DNA from 4 places in the Paenibacillus sp. J31P13 genome. Region 4 is predicted to be linked to each of the others. Evidence: riboswitches for the same ligand, from Rfam matches in the RefSeq annotation. Region 4 holds a riboswitch; each other region holds the start of a gene.
The links. A riboswitch is a leader RNA that binds a small molecule or an ion and turns the genes downstream of it on or off. The one in region 4 is predicted to bind cyclic di-GMP.
Positions count from the first base shown of each region.

Region 1: it holds a riboswitch for cyclic di-GMP, as region 4 does, so the genes downstream of both, AC0YOD_RS27665 (transglutaminase family protein) here and AC0YOD_RS16620 (amidase) in region 4, are expected to answer to the same signal.
Region 2: it holds a riboswitch for cyclic di-GMP, as region 4 does, so the genes downstream of both, AC0YOD_RS09355 (EAL domain-containing protein) here and AC0YOD_RS16620 (amidase) in region 4, are expected to answer to the same signal.
Region 3: it holds a riboswitch for cyclic di-GMP, as region 4 does, so the genes downstream of both, AC0YOD_RS14545 (SpaA isopeptide-forming pilin-related protein) here and AC0YOD_RS16620 (amidase) in region 4, are expected to answer to the same signal.

Region 1 covers NZ_JBWDNR010000016.1:75,618-78,793, forward strand. Annotated here, with positions in the region: gene lysS (lysine--tRNA ligase) at 150-1,661, shown strand; cyclic di-GMP riboswitch class I at 1,831-1,909, shown strand; cyclic di-GMP riboswitch class I at 1,962-2,041, shown strand; gene AC0YOD_RS27665 (transglutaminase family protein) at 2,055-2,861, shown strand; partial or broken gene AC0YOD_RS27670 (hypothetical protein) at 2,953-3,176, opposite strand, start outside.
Region 2 covers NZ_JBWDNR010000002.1:667,241-670,416, reverse strand. Annotated here, with positions in the region: gene AC0YOD_RS09355 (EAL domain-containing protein) at 1-2,012, opposite strand, end outside; cyclic di-GMP riboswitch class I at 2,120-2,206, opposite strand; gene AC0YOD_RS09350 (GAF domain-containing protein) at 2,558-3,040, shown strand.
Region 3 covers NZ_JBWDNR010000004.1:52,975-56,150, forward strand. Annotated here, with positions in the region: gene AC0YOD_RS14535 (ATP-dependent helicase ComFA) at 1-733, opposite strand, end outside; gene AC0YOD_RS14540 (hypothetical protein) at 854-1,315, opposite strand; cyclic di-GMP riboswitch class II at 1,581-1,664, shown strand; gene AC0YOD_RS14545 (SpaA isopeptide-forming pilin-related protein) at 1,696-3,176, shown strand, end outside.
Region 4 covers NZ_JBWDNR010000004.1:542,762-545,937, forward strand. Annotated here, with positions in the region: gene AC0YOD_RS16615 (family 2 glycosyl transferase) at 1-353, opposite strand, end outside; gene AC0YOD_RS16620 (amidase) at 481-1,380, opposite strand; cyclic di-GMP riboswitch class I at 1,520-1,603, opposite strand; gene AC0YOD_RS16625 (DUF4179 domain-containing protein) at 1,719-3,176, opposite strand, start outside.

The DNA.
Region 1 (3,176 bases), on a different contig from region 4:
GGAAGCTTTTTGAACGTTTACAATATAAGAATACATGATTGTGATCAATCAATGAGAATATTAAGCTGCAAAGCGAGCTGTTTTCGTCAGAACGCCAAAAGAAGGCGACAGCTATTTATGCTTGCGGAACGTGTCAAGGAGATGAAGAAGTGGAAAATCAGAATAATGAACAACAAGAGCTTAGTGAGCTTTTGCAAATTCGTAGAGACAAACTGGACGAGCTTCGCGGTCTAGGAATTGATCCATTTGGACGTAAATTCGAACGGACGCATCAAGCGAAAGAAATCGTACAAGCTCATGAAGCTGCAAGTAAAGCAGAGCTGGAAGAGCAAGAAATTAAGGTGAGCATTGCCGGACGTATTATGCAAAAGCGCGGTATGGGTAAAGCGGGCTTTGCTACGATTCAAGATTTGAGCGGCAGAGTTCAAATTTATGTTCGTAAGGATACCGTTGAGGAGCATAAGTTTGCGGCCTTCGATTTGCTTGATATCGGTGATATCATTGGAGTGAACGGTGTTGTATTCAAAACAAATACAGGCGAGGTCTCGGTTAAGGCTCTTGATATCGAGATACTAACGAAATCGCTGCTTCCATTGCCGGATAAGTATCACGGTCTGAAGGATGTCGAACTTCGCTATCGCCAACGTTATGTTGACCTTATTGTGAATCCGGATGTCCAACAAACGTTCATTACTCGTTCGAAGATCATTCAGTCTATGCGTCGCTACCTAGACTCCCGTGACTACCTAGAGGTAGAAACGCCAACCTTGCATTCTATTGCAGGCGGAGCGGCAGCACGTCCTTTCGAAACGCATCATAATGCGCTAGATATGAAGCTCTACATGCGTATCGCGATCGAGCTTCACTTGAAACGGTTGATCGTAGGCGGTCTAGAGAAGGTTTATGAGATTGGACGCGTATACCGTAATGAAGGTATTTCGACTCGTCATAATCCAGAGTTTACGATGATTGAGCTTTATGAGGCATATGCTGATTACAAGGATATTATGGAATTGACTGAAAATCTTATCGCCCACATCGCGCAAGAAGTGCTTGGTACTACGAAAATTACGTATCAAGGTCAAGATGTCGACCTGACTCCGCAATGGCGCCGTGTCAGCATGGTTGAGATTGTTAAAGAGATTACAGGCGTAGACTTTGGCGTAGAGATGAGCGACGAGGAAGCACATCGTTTGGCAAAAGAACATAAGGTCGGTGTTGAGCCGCATATGACATTTGGTCATATTTTGAATGCATTCTTCGAGCAATTCTGTGAGCACACATTGATTCAACCTACATTTGTAACGGGTCACCCTGTTGCGATTTCGCCGCTAGCTAAGAAAAGCGATGCTGATCCGCGCTTCACAGATCGGTTTGAGCTCTTTATCGTGGCGCGTGAACATGCGAATGCATTTACTGAGCTGAATGATCCAATCGATCAACGCGAGCGTTTTGAGTCACAGCTAGTAGAGCGTGAGCATGGTAACGATGAAGCGCATGAGATGGACGAGGATTTCTTGCGTGCCTTAGAATATGGTATGCCTCCAACAGGCGGACTAGGCATCGGCGTTGACCGTCTGGTTATGCTGCTTACTAACGCCCCTTCAATTCGCGATATTCTGTTGTTCCCGCATATGAGAGAACAGCGCTCTGGTGAATAAGAACAAATAGGACTGTTAGGCTATCGGAGCCTGACAGTCTTTTTTTATTTTGGCACAGCACGGGAAATAGATGCATGAAGCCTTATAAACTACCAAATTATGGCGCATTATTTGCCAAATTATATTGATTTTGTAGATTTATATGATAAAGTAAAATTAACAAAGCGATACACGATAATGGCAAACCTGTCGAAAGATAGGGACGCAAAACTAGAGGGCCTTCCGTTAGATGGCAGCCAGTTACCGAATGGACAAGCTTTTTTTGTTTATTAGGGTATAATCCCAATGATGAAGAACTTTATACGATAATGGCAAACCTATCGAAAGGTAGGGACGCAAAGCTAAAGGGCCTTCTATAAGATGGCAGCCTGGCCGCCGAAGGGAGTTTTTTATATGCGTAAGTTTGTACTATTAGTGGCAGCAGCAGTTATTCTTTTGCTATCTATTAATGTAACATCAGCTCAAGCGGATGCAGCAGTAGCCTGGTTAAATACAGATAACTTGAATAATGGTGTTGTTTCGGTGCAATATGCGGTTAATGCTAAAGTGAAAACGAAGCTGATGATTGCAAAGGGCACAACCAATTATACCTATAACCTATCTGCCGATAAAAAAGATGAAGGATTCGCGTTGCAGCTCGGTAACGGTGAGTATACGATTACACTGTTGGAAAATACGACTGCAAATAAATTCAAGGTAGTGAACCAACAAAAAGTTACACTTAATATGAAGAACAGTAATACGGTCTATTTAAACTCGGTTCAAAATATCGCTTGGACAAGCAATAGCGATGCAATCATAAAAGCGAAGGAACTTATCAAAAACAAAAAGACCGATACAGATAAAGTAAAAGCAATTTACGACTACATAATTAGTAACATCAATTACGATAATCAACTGGCTGCTAAAGTGCCGACGGATTACATACCGAGCATTGATCGTACTTTCCAACTGAAAAAAGATATCTGTTACGGTTACGCTTCATTATTTGCAGCTATGCTTCGAAGTAGCGGCATTCCGACGAAGCTTCTTATGGGCGATAGCGAATACGTAGATACCTATCATGCGTGGAATGAAGTTTATTTAAATGGTAAATGGGTAACGATTGATACGACAGTTGATGCGGGCTTAAAGAACAGCAATAAGAAGACGGAGTTTATAAAGGATGCTTCGAAATATACAGTAAAGAAACAATATTAATGAATATAAACAGAAACGAGCCCCGTATTTACATGCGGGGCTCGTTTTTTCTACTATAATAAGAATGATTATTATAGAAAATAGGCGATATTTATGATATAAATGCATGTATGAAAGTTATTTTGAAAAAGTGCTTGCATTCATTTGGCCCACGTGATATATTATTTGAGTCGCCGCTGAAACACACGGCGCACACGAGAAAAACAAGCAACAAAGATTGCTCTTTGAAAACTGAACAACGAGTAACAAACTGCCTCGCAAATCCTTCGGGATGAGCGAAAAAGCGATAAAAGTTTTTGAGCAAGTCAAACACCA
Region 2 (3,176 bases), on a different contig from region 4:
ATTACATTAATGATTTCAGCTAAAATCTCCGTCTCAAATTCCAATATAATGTCTTCATTCACCGCTAAAATTAAATGCGATAAAAAACGAAGTCCACCCGCCCCAATATCTTCAATTAACACTTCCGTCTTACCTAAATCTAAATCTTTGTCTTTGATTTTAATAATCGTCATTTGTGAACTTAATGGGAAAGTAAGATGGACACGAAAATACTTTCGCCTATTTACAAATGGGATTTGTTGATTGGTTCCAGAGGGTATCAATATCTTATTAGCTAATAGCTTATTAAACTCTGCAGCAGGAACTGGTTTACTAAAAATGTAACCTTGTATTTCATCGCATTCTTGTTGTTTTATAAAAATAAGTTGTTCCTTCGTTTCAACGCCCTCAGCAACTACTTTCAAACCTAAACCATGGGCCAAATGGATGATTGATTTTACGACTGTAGCATTTGAATGATTAGTGGTGACGTTGTGAATGAAATACTTATCAATTTTTAATACATCAACATTGAATTGCGTTAAATAAGCAAGAGAAGAATATCCAGTTCCAAAATCATCTAATGATACTTTAATACCGAGTGTCTTTAACTTTGTAATTATGGATTCAACCAATTTTTGATTATCTAAAATGGATGTTTCAATGATTTCAATTTCTAGCCAGCTTCCTTCTACCCGTGTTTCCTTTAATAACTGTTGTATATACGGGATAAAGTTTTTTGATAAAAACTGATCAGCAGAAACGTTTATAGAAATAGGTACAAACGGGATTCCTTCAACTTGCCATGAGTTAATTTGTTTACATACGGTTCTTCCAACCCATTGGGTCAGAGGGCGTATCAGACCAGTATCTTCTGCTATAGGGATAAATTCAGCAGGTGATAACATTCCCCATTCTGGATGGTTCCAACGGACAAGTGCTTCTGCACTCACAATTTCTCCCGTTTTCGCATTCACTCGCGGTTGATAATGTAATTCCAGCTTATTATTTTCTATTGCTGCACGAAGTTCTTTTTCAAGTGAGAACCTTTTAAAACAGTCAATTTCCATTACTGGATTATAAAATGTATATTTGTTTCTGCCCTTTTCTTTTGAACGATAAAGGGCTATATCTGCATTTTTCACTAAAGTTTGAGCATCTTGTGCATGATGAGGGTAAAAACTAATTCCTAAACTAGTTGTAATATAATTTTCATAATCATCTATACGAAAAGGTCTCTCCTCAATATTTTTAATGATACTAGTAGCTATCTTTTCTACGGCTTCTTTGTTATCGAATTGCTTGTTCAATATTATCGCAAATTCATCGCCTCCTAGACGGGCAACAAATCCTTTATCACCTATAATGCGAACTAATCTAACTGAAAATTCTTTGATAAATTGATCTCCCAAACCATGCCCAAGTGTATCGTTAATCGTTTTAAATCTATCCAAATCTATATATAGAAGCGCAAATGAGTGTTGATTTTTATTGGATTGCTCTAAAAATTGTTCTAACTCCTTTTCAAAAAACCTACGATTAGGAAGATCTGTTAAATAATCATGATAAGCCATACGTTCTATAATTTGTTCATGATTTTTACGCTCTGTAATATTGAATGCATATCCAATTAACCCCCCGTTTGAAGGAATAACTCTAACCTCTAGCCATTCTTTAGTTGGTTCATAGTAATCTTCAAATGTAATGGGGACTTGTTCTTTAATAGCCTTATGGTAGAAATGGTAGAATGATGTGCCAATTGCTTCTGGGAGTACATCCCAAATATTATATCCCATAAGTTCTTCACGGTTTTTTCCAACAAAATGTTCCATTGGCTTATTTATATAACTAATACACCAATTACGGTCAATAATAAAAAAACCGTTGGTTATATTATCGAGAATAGATTCGCTTGGCGGTAGGTAGAATACATTATTTCTACTATCTACAGAATCTTTTATCGATGAATTTCTTTTAAATAAACTCATATGTGCCTCATCATCCTGTATATTTTTTTGTATTGATAACCACATTTTCAAGCTTCTACTAACCTTTATTACATTTAAAAAACAAAAAGTGGCTTACTCGATTAAAACCGAGTAAGCCACTTTTTTTGGTCAACAAGAAATAGAAGTGGTATATCGGTAGCTGGCTGACATGGAATGGATATCCTTTAGTCCCTATAGCTTTGCGTCCCCATCTTTTGATGGGTTTGCCTTTATCAATAAGAAGAAACAATTATGTTGTACCTATTATCTTAGGCATTATTACCTATTAAATCAATATCAAAAATTAAAATATTACTATTCCGATTGTATAGGTGTTCCTTGATGAAAAAACATTTCCAACCTTCGTTGCTTAATTTCCATATTGAACTACGTAATGTATGTTGCATTTTTAAATAATTGAATATTTTGTATGTAGTTAATATTGTTTTCCAGTTCAAACAACCGTTTCTTTATGGATTCGTTACTTTCCATTTCAAGTGACCTTCCTTCATTTACTTTGATTATGATAAAATATGATAATCAACAAAGCGTTTCAGATAGCCTATCAGTGACAATAAAGGAGACGAATTATGTTTCATCCAGAACAATACAAAGGTACACAGGATCAAAATTATGAGTTAGCGCTTCGTCAGCTTCAAGCATTGCTGGAAGGTGAAACTGATGTGATTGCTAACCTGTCCAATGCATCAGCATTTCTCAATCAATTTTTAGATCATATCAACTGGGTTGGTTTTTACTTATATAAGAATGAAGAACTTGTTCTAGGACCGTTTCAAGGTTTACCGGCTTGCGTTCGCATTCCTTTGCACCGAGGCGTATGCGGAAAAGCTGCAAGCTTAAGATCAACGATCAGAGTTGAAAATGTCCATGAATTCCCTGGACATATCGCATGCGACTCCGCATCACAATCGGAAATCGTCATTCCAATCATTCTAAATGGCGAGTTATACGGGGTTCTCGATATTGATAGTCCTGTGCTTAATCGATTCGACGAGGTTGATCAGCATTACTTGGAGAAGTTCGTCAATCAATTGATTACGCACTTAAAATGAATTAAGTTATCAGAGTCTCTTTTTTTGAGGCTCTTTTTTTTAATAAAGCTGTTCATTTTAATAGCTTCTACATTTATATGGATAAACCTGCTGAAATCCAAGTTAAAACAGCCGTCCCATTTAGGGAACGGCTGCT
Region 3 (3,176 bases), 490 kb from region 4:
CCGATCCGCTCAGGCGCACACGCCCGAGCAACGAAGCAAGCTGGAGCGCTCCGCTCCAGCCAGCCTCGGCACCGGGCTCCGTCACGCCCTCCAACAGGGCGTGCACTTCGCTCCGCAATAGCGCACGTCCCTGCAGCAGTTCCGCTGCAAGCTTCGCCCCAGCCGCAATCTCCCCCAGCTCCGCATCGCTAAACGTATCATTCAGTCTTCCATGCTTCTCAGTCGCTTGCGCCCTACCTCCAGACTCACCTTTTGAATATTCCATTCCATACATTTCGCCGAACTGTTCATCATCTCTCACCTCCTTTTTCAGATAACCTCCCCTCTGATCCCATCGTTCCACCTTCTCAAGCAAACCGCTCTCCTCGAACCTCCAATCATATTTACTTTCCTTTCGCCACCGCAGCCACCAACGGTTAGTATCCTTCCCAATACCCTCTTGTCCCTCTTTCAAAGCCTTTTCCACACATGCAAACAACTGTGCGAGTTCCTTATACTGTTCTCCTGTTCTGCTAAAGCTAGAACCTTTATTCCACAACTCCACCACTCGACACGCATCACCTAACGGCAAAGCCTCCCTCCACAGCCAGCCTGAAGAAGCTAACCCATTATTCAAATACCCTTCCGAGCCAAAATAACCGCTGAGCCAAAACACCTTATCTACGGCTGGCTCAATGGTCATTTTTGCAATCCAGCACCCCTCATACTGCACAATATAAACATATGCCTTCATTCCCTAACACCCCTTCCCTCAGCATGTATCCCAAATTAGACAAAAAAAAGCACACCAACAACGCTTTATGCGTCATTAAGTGTGCTTCACTTCATGAGTTCTATTGCTGCAGATTATATACTAAAAAGGCATTTTCGACAAATCTTCCGGGTTTTGCAAATCAATCAATACGGCATGGTCGCCATGCGACACAATCCCCTTTGACTGCAGCAGCCACAGCAGCCCTGTTGCATCGTTCGGCATAAATTGAGAACGTTTACTATCTGAATTGTCCGTTTCGGGCTCATCCTTGCTCGGATGTACCTCCAGCGTATCCGCATCTCGAGCCAGCCGCTCAACGATAGCGAGCGTTTCCTCCGATGCTCCGCGGTCAATAATCGTCAAACGAACATCCCTGCCCATCTTACGAGAAAAAGAAAACAGGGAACGCATATACCATTCCATATTTTTTTGACCAACATCAGCGACTAGCACATAGTGTTTACTTTCTTGCAGACGTTTTCTTCTAATACGATATGCCAAATGCACAGACAAAGCTGCCAAAACATAGCAACCGATGACCAAAAGCAGAAGCTCAAACATGGCGACCACCTCCTCTTTGCAACAATATATGCCGCGAAGAGCCCACTGGTTCCGACATTCGTGGACAAGATGACAAATTGTACACAAGCAAAGAATGATCAATTTCCACTCAATAAAACTAGTCAAATTGTGACAAAGAAACACCCTTGAGCATTTTACAGTATATGTTATTATTTTACTACACCATGGCTTCACTTCATTATAGCGTGTCTATTTTCCCTATATACAAGCTCGAGGAATCAGAAAGGGTGGGAATCATTCGATCAATGTTTAGGGAAGCGATGAAGTTTGATCTGTATATGGACACTTGGATCATACGGAGCTAGTAGTGTAACCGGCCCTCTTGGACTTCAATACCTATTCTAAGAGGAGAGTGAGAAATGAGGTTTTTCAAGAAACAAATTTATTTCAGCTTAGCTATGGTATTGCTTCTTTCTTTATCACTGGGATCATTAACTTTTGCTCAAAGCCAAGTGAATGACAACGCCGTGCAAAGTTCATTGCAGAACGTCAATGATAACAGTTGTTCGCAATATTCTTCAGACCCTCAATTTATTACTGCCGGTCATTCTAACATTGTGGACAATGGAAACGGCACCGCTACTGCTACCTTTAGTACAACTAAAGATTGCGTACGAGTCAGCTTTTCTTCCTACGGCTTTCCTAGTGATTGGATACCAACGAGTGGCGGTCAGCCCTATGAGGTTCAAATATACAAGGATGGCGAATCCAACATATACAGTAAATTGGGAACCTACTCCATAACAATCGACATTCCAACTTGTGCACCCTATCAGCTTGATATTTATGCCGGGGATGAACAAAAAAAACTTGGAGTGGGCGGTCATGCCGGTTTCATTAAAGCTTATAAAGTAAAATCGGTTAATGTCTGCAATGGAAAAATCATTATAAATAAAGTACTCAATATTGGTGATAATCAGCCTCATACAGGCATTACTTTTGAGCTTTGGCAAAATAATGTACTCTTCAAAACCGGCGTAACCAATTCGCAAGGCGTTCTTGAATTTCTAGATTTGCCAATCGGAACTTATGTGCTGAAAGAGGTTACGAAGTCAGGCTTTACCACAGATCTGACTGATAACACTGAAATCAATGTTACCAACAATTCAACTCAACTTAAAGTTGTCACGAACTCACCGAAGCTCACTTTACTATCTGCTTGCCTAGAAAGTCCAACCGCGTCTAAAAAGTGGACCATTAAAAACGAGAGCGACGTTGATGTGCCTTACTCTTGGAAGGTTCCAAATACAGTATCAACCGGTAACGGAACTATTTTAGCCGGCTCTACCACTGCACTAACAACGAGTACTGAAGATGCATTGGAAGTTCATTGGGGATCTAACAAGGAAATTACAGCCGTCCATAATGGAGACATCTGTATAGTACCAACACCGACGCCGATTTCTACTCCATCGCCTACTCCGGATACTACACCGACGCCGATTTCTACTCCATCGCCTACTCCGGATACTACACCGACGCCGATTTCTACTCCATCGCCTACTCCGGATATTACACCGACGCCGATTTCTACTCCATCGCCTACTCCGGATACTACACCGACGCCGATTTCTACTCCATCGCCTACTCCGGACACTACACCGACGCCGATTTCTACTCCATCGCCTACTCCGGATACTACACCGACGCCGATTTCTACTCCAAATTCGACACCAACGCCATCAACTTCACCATCTGCTACACCAGTTACTACACCGACGCCGACCAGTTCTTCAACACCGATCCTAACTCCTGAACCTACCCCAGAAGCAACCATTTCCGTTGAAGTTGATGATGAGGACGTACCGATAGGCGGAGTTGTATCTGGAGAGGAAGAAAC
Region 4 (3,176 bases):
GGACGCAGCGTCGTGTATACACGGATTGTGTTGGCATTCATTTCGGATATATAAGTAAACCATCGGTAATACTCATCATACGTAATCGCAAGTTCTCCGGGAAAAGCACCCGGCTTGCCTGCCCCGATATTAACACCCTTAATAAACTTCTTCTTCCAATCATTACCTTCGTGAACATAGAAAGAGTCATGGTCTGTCTTACTTATATAACGAACACCGCTTTCCTCGTTGGGAAGAGTGTTTTCGTCATTTTTTTCACTTTTCAAAGAAAAAACCAAATAAATCGCTAATACAATACACATTAAAACAAATAATGCTACAAGGCCAAACCTAATTTTTAGTTTTTTTGTCATTTTTATAGCCTCCGCTCTGTGCAATGATATAGGCATATTGACATGTATGTCAACATAACTGGCTACATAAACACATCAAAAATGCAAAAAACCTCCAGCGTAAAATCTGGAGGTTTTTAAGGCTATCTTATTTCATAGCCATCCAACTATCGTAATAATGTATAGCTAATCCATGAAATGCAGAATCATCTTTGTAATGCTCATATACAAGATCCAACTGCTCATACATATACTCTTTAGATTCTTCAAAAAAGGTTACGAATTTATATTCTTCAGATAGTCTTCCTGTTTCTACGGCTATCGTGCCCTTTACATGATAATCTTTAAATAATTTCATTTCCCTAGCAGAAATACCGATAATTCCATCCGTCCCAGCTCCTGTATCCCTGTAGGCCATAATGGTCATATACTCCACATGTTTACAGAGCCACTCTGCCATATTTCCCTTGCCATATTGATTGTTGTACATAACACCGTAAAACCAAAAAGGTATATCTATTCCAAGCTCTAGTTTCATTCCATTAGCTTGGTCTCTAAATGTAATCATCATCAATTGATATCGCTCTAACAATTTTTTACTTTGAGCCTCATACTGTTCATGCTCGTAAGGTTCAACATCTACATGTATTCCCTTAAATTGTTCATTCGTTAACGCTGCTTTCTGATAGTCCATCAACCAATTCAAAAACTTTGCCTGCAGCTTTGATCCATTATTGCCTACCCATTCAGGTGCACCGTCCAGTGCATGAACACGAATCCCACTGGCTGTCGCATTCTTAATAAACATCCGATAAACCTTTTTCTCAATTGTCGTATCTATTTGTAGAAATAAATCCTTAACGTTATGGTTCACTAAATTATGAATGATGAGGTCGGATTCAGATACAATTCTAGAAGTATCCCATAACCATGTCGATATATTGGTCGAATTCTGAAAGGTGTATTTCGAGTCAGCTGCTACCGTCAACCCTGGAAAGCTGAAGAGTAATAGAGAAATAAGGCATATGAGTTGGATTGGTTTCTTCATAGTTGTCTTCACCCTTCTTCATCTCATCGTCATAGGACTAGGGTTGAAATAAAAAACACAGTCCGGTTTTCACACCGAACTGTGCTCAAATCATGCAGAAAAAACAAAAGTCGCAGCTTTTATTAATACTCCATATTCGTTCGGTAACTGGCTGCCTTGGATTTCACCGTTAGGCCCTATAGCTTTGCGTCGCTGCCTTACGGCAGGTTTGCTATTATCGCGATGATATTTAATTATTGATTTCATCTTAATCGTTATGGAGTGAAATGTCGAATAAGATTTCTCAAACCATTAACAGAATGGTAAAATCATTTCCCCTGCTATAGAAACATCCTAGTTTACTGCGCGACAACACCAATCGTTCCGGTCTGCGGAATCACAAATGACCAGTCCACGTCCTTATACACCCGATTGACCGCGTTACGCTTAATCGTCAATTGCTTCGGCATTTCTTTCATACCCTCAATAATAAACTGGTCATTTCTCGCGTCTTCCTGATTCGTATTATCATTGGATGATTTTTGGGCGAGGTACATGTAATATTCCTTGCCGTTCTCATCCATTGCAACCCAGCTTTCTCCCGCACTCGATTCGTTGTGCACGTCACCCAGTGAAATCCATCCGAATCCTCGATCGACTGTTATTCCCTTGATTAGAAACACATCACCCGATTCTTCCAGTTTGACAGGGTTTTCAGCAGAAATTTTAGAAGGATCTAGCACGATCTCAGCTTCACTTTTCTCCCGAATGACATAGCTGTCCAGTACAAACCGAATCTGCTGTTTGTCATAGGCAAAGTTGTCGAATGGATTGAACCAGTTCGTCAGTCCGCTCCACCGGTCCAATACGGACTTGCGGCTGGAAAATTCCATCTCCGTTAACTCAGGACTTTCAGTGAGTATTTTACCCTGCGCATCTTCCAGATGATACTTGATTATATGGAACCCGCTTTGTCCATTTATCGCGCGCTCCCCCGCTTCTTTCGTCAGAGCCGTGGTGAACTCAAGCGATCCTCCGCTCGGGGTACGGGTTGCCCCCAGCATATGAATACGTATGCCGCCCGGTGTCTCATACGTTTTGTCAATGGGGGTCAGCAGCGTTTGGGCTTTGGCCTTGGCTAAATCGGCCTGGAAACGCAGTGTCCAGTCTCCCTTAATCCTTTTTACTGAAAAGTCAGGTCCTTGTTCGCCCACATGAAGGATCAATTGGCTAATATGTGCAGTAAGCTGAAGCTTGTCTGTCAGTACCGGCCGATTAAAGGAGAACTCGATCCTGCTCGTAGTCTGGTTGCCGCCTGTGCTTACGGCATGGGAGACATCTCCAAAGTGAGCACCTTGAATATCCATAATGGTGAAATCAGCATCAGGGAATTGGATTTCTCCAATTACAGCATTTCCCTTAGTGTCAAAAATATCGATCCCGATAACGAGACGGGTTGAGTCGGCAATGACTTCATTAACCTTTAACGTATAACCTTGGTCGACAGCGCTGGCACCCGAAATTTGTACCAGTCCCGCTTCCTGTGCTTGCTTCATTCCGTTATCCACATAGCTGTTCTGAGCAAACAGCGATCTCACTATTTCGGCAAGAGTCGGTTGCGCATACATGAGCATGCTCCCGGTAAGTACGATGGCGGCAGCCGCAATGCTCCAAGCTTTGCGACTTCGTAAGCTCTTGGCGGTACGTTGACGTTTCACTTGGGCGGCGATGAATGATACATCTGAGCCGATGTTACATCTTTTTGTCCAATACGAATAACCTGCCGATTCCGATTCCGTCAAACCATGCACCGCATT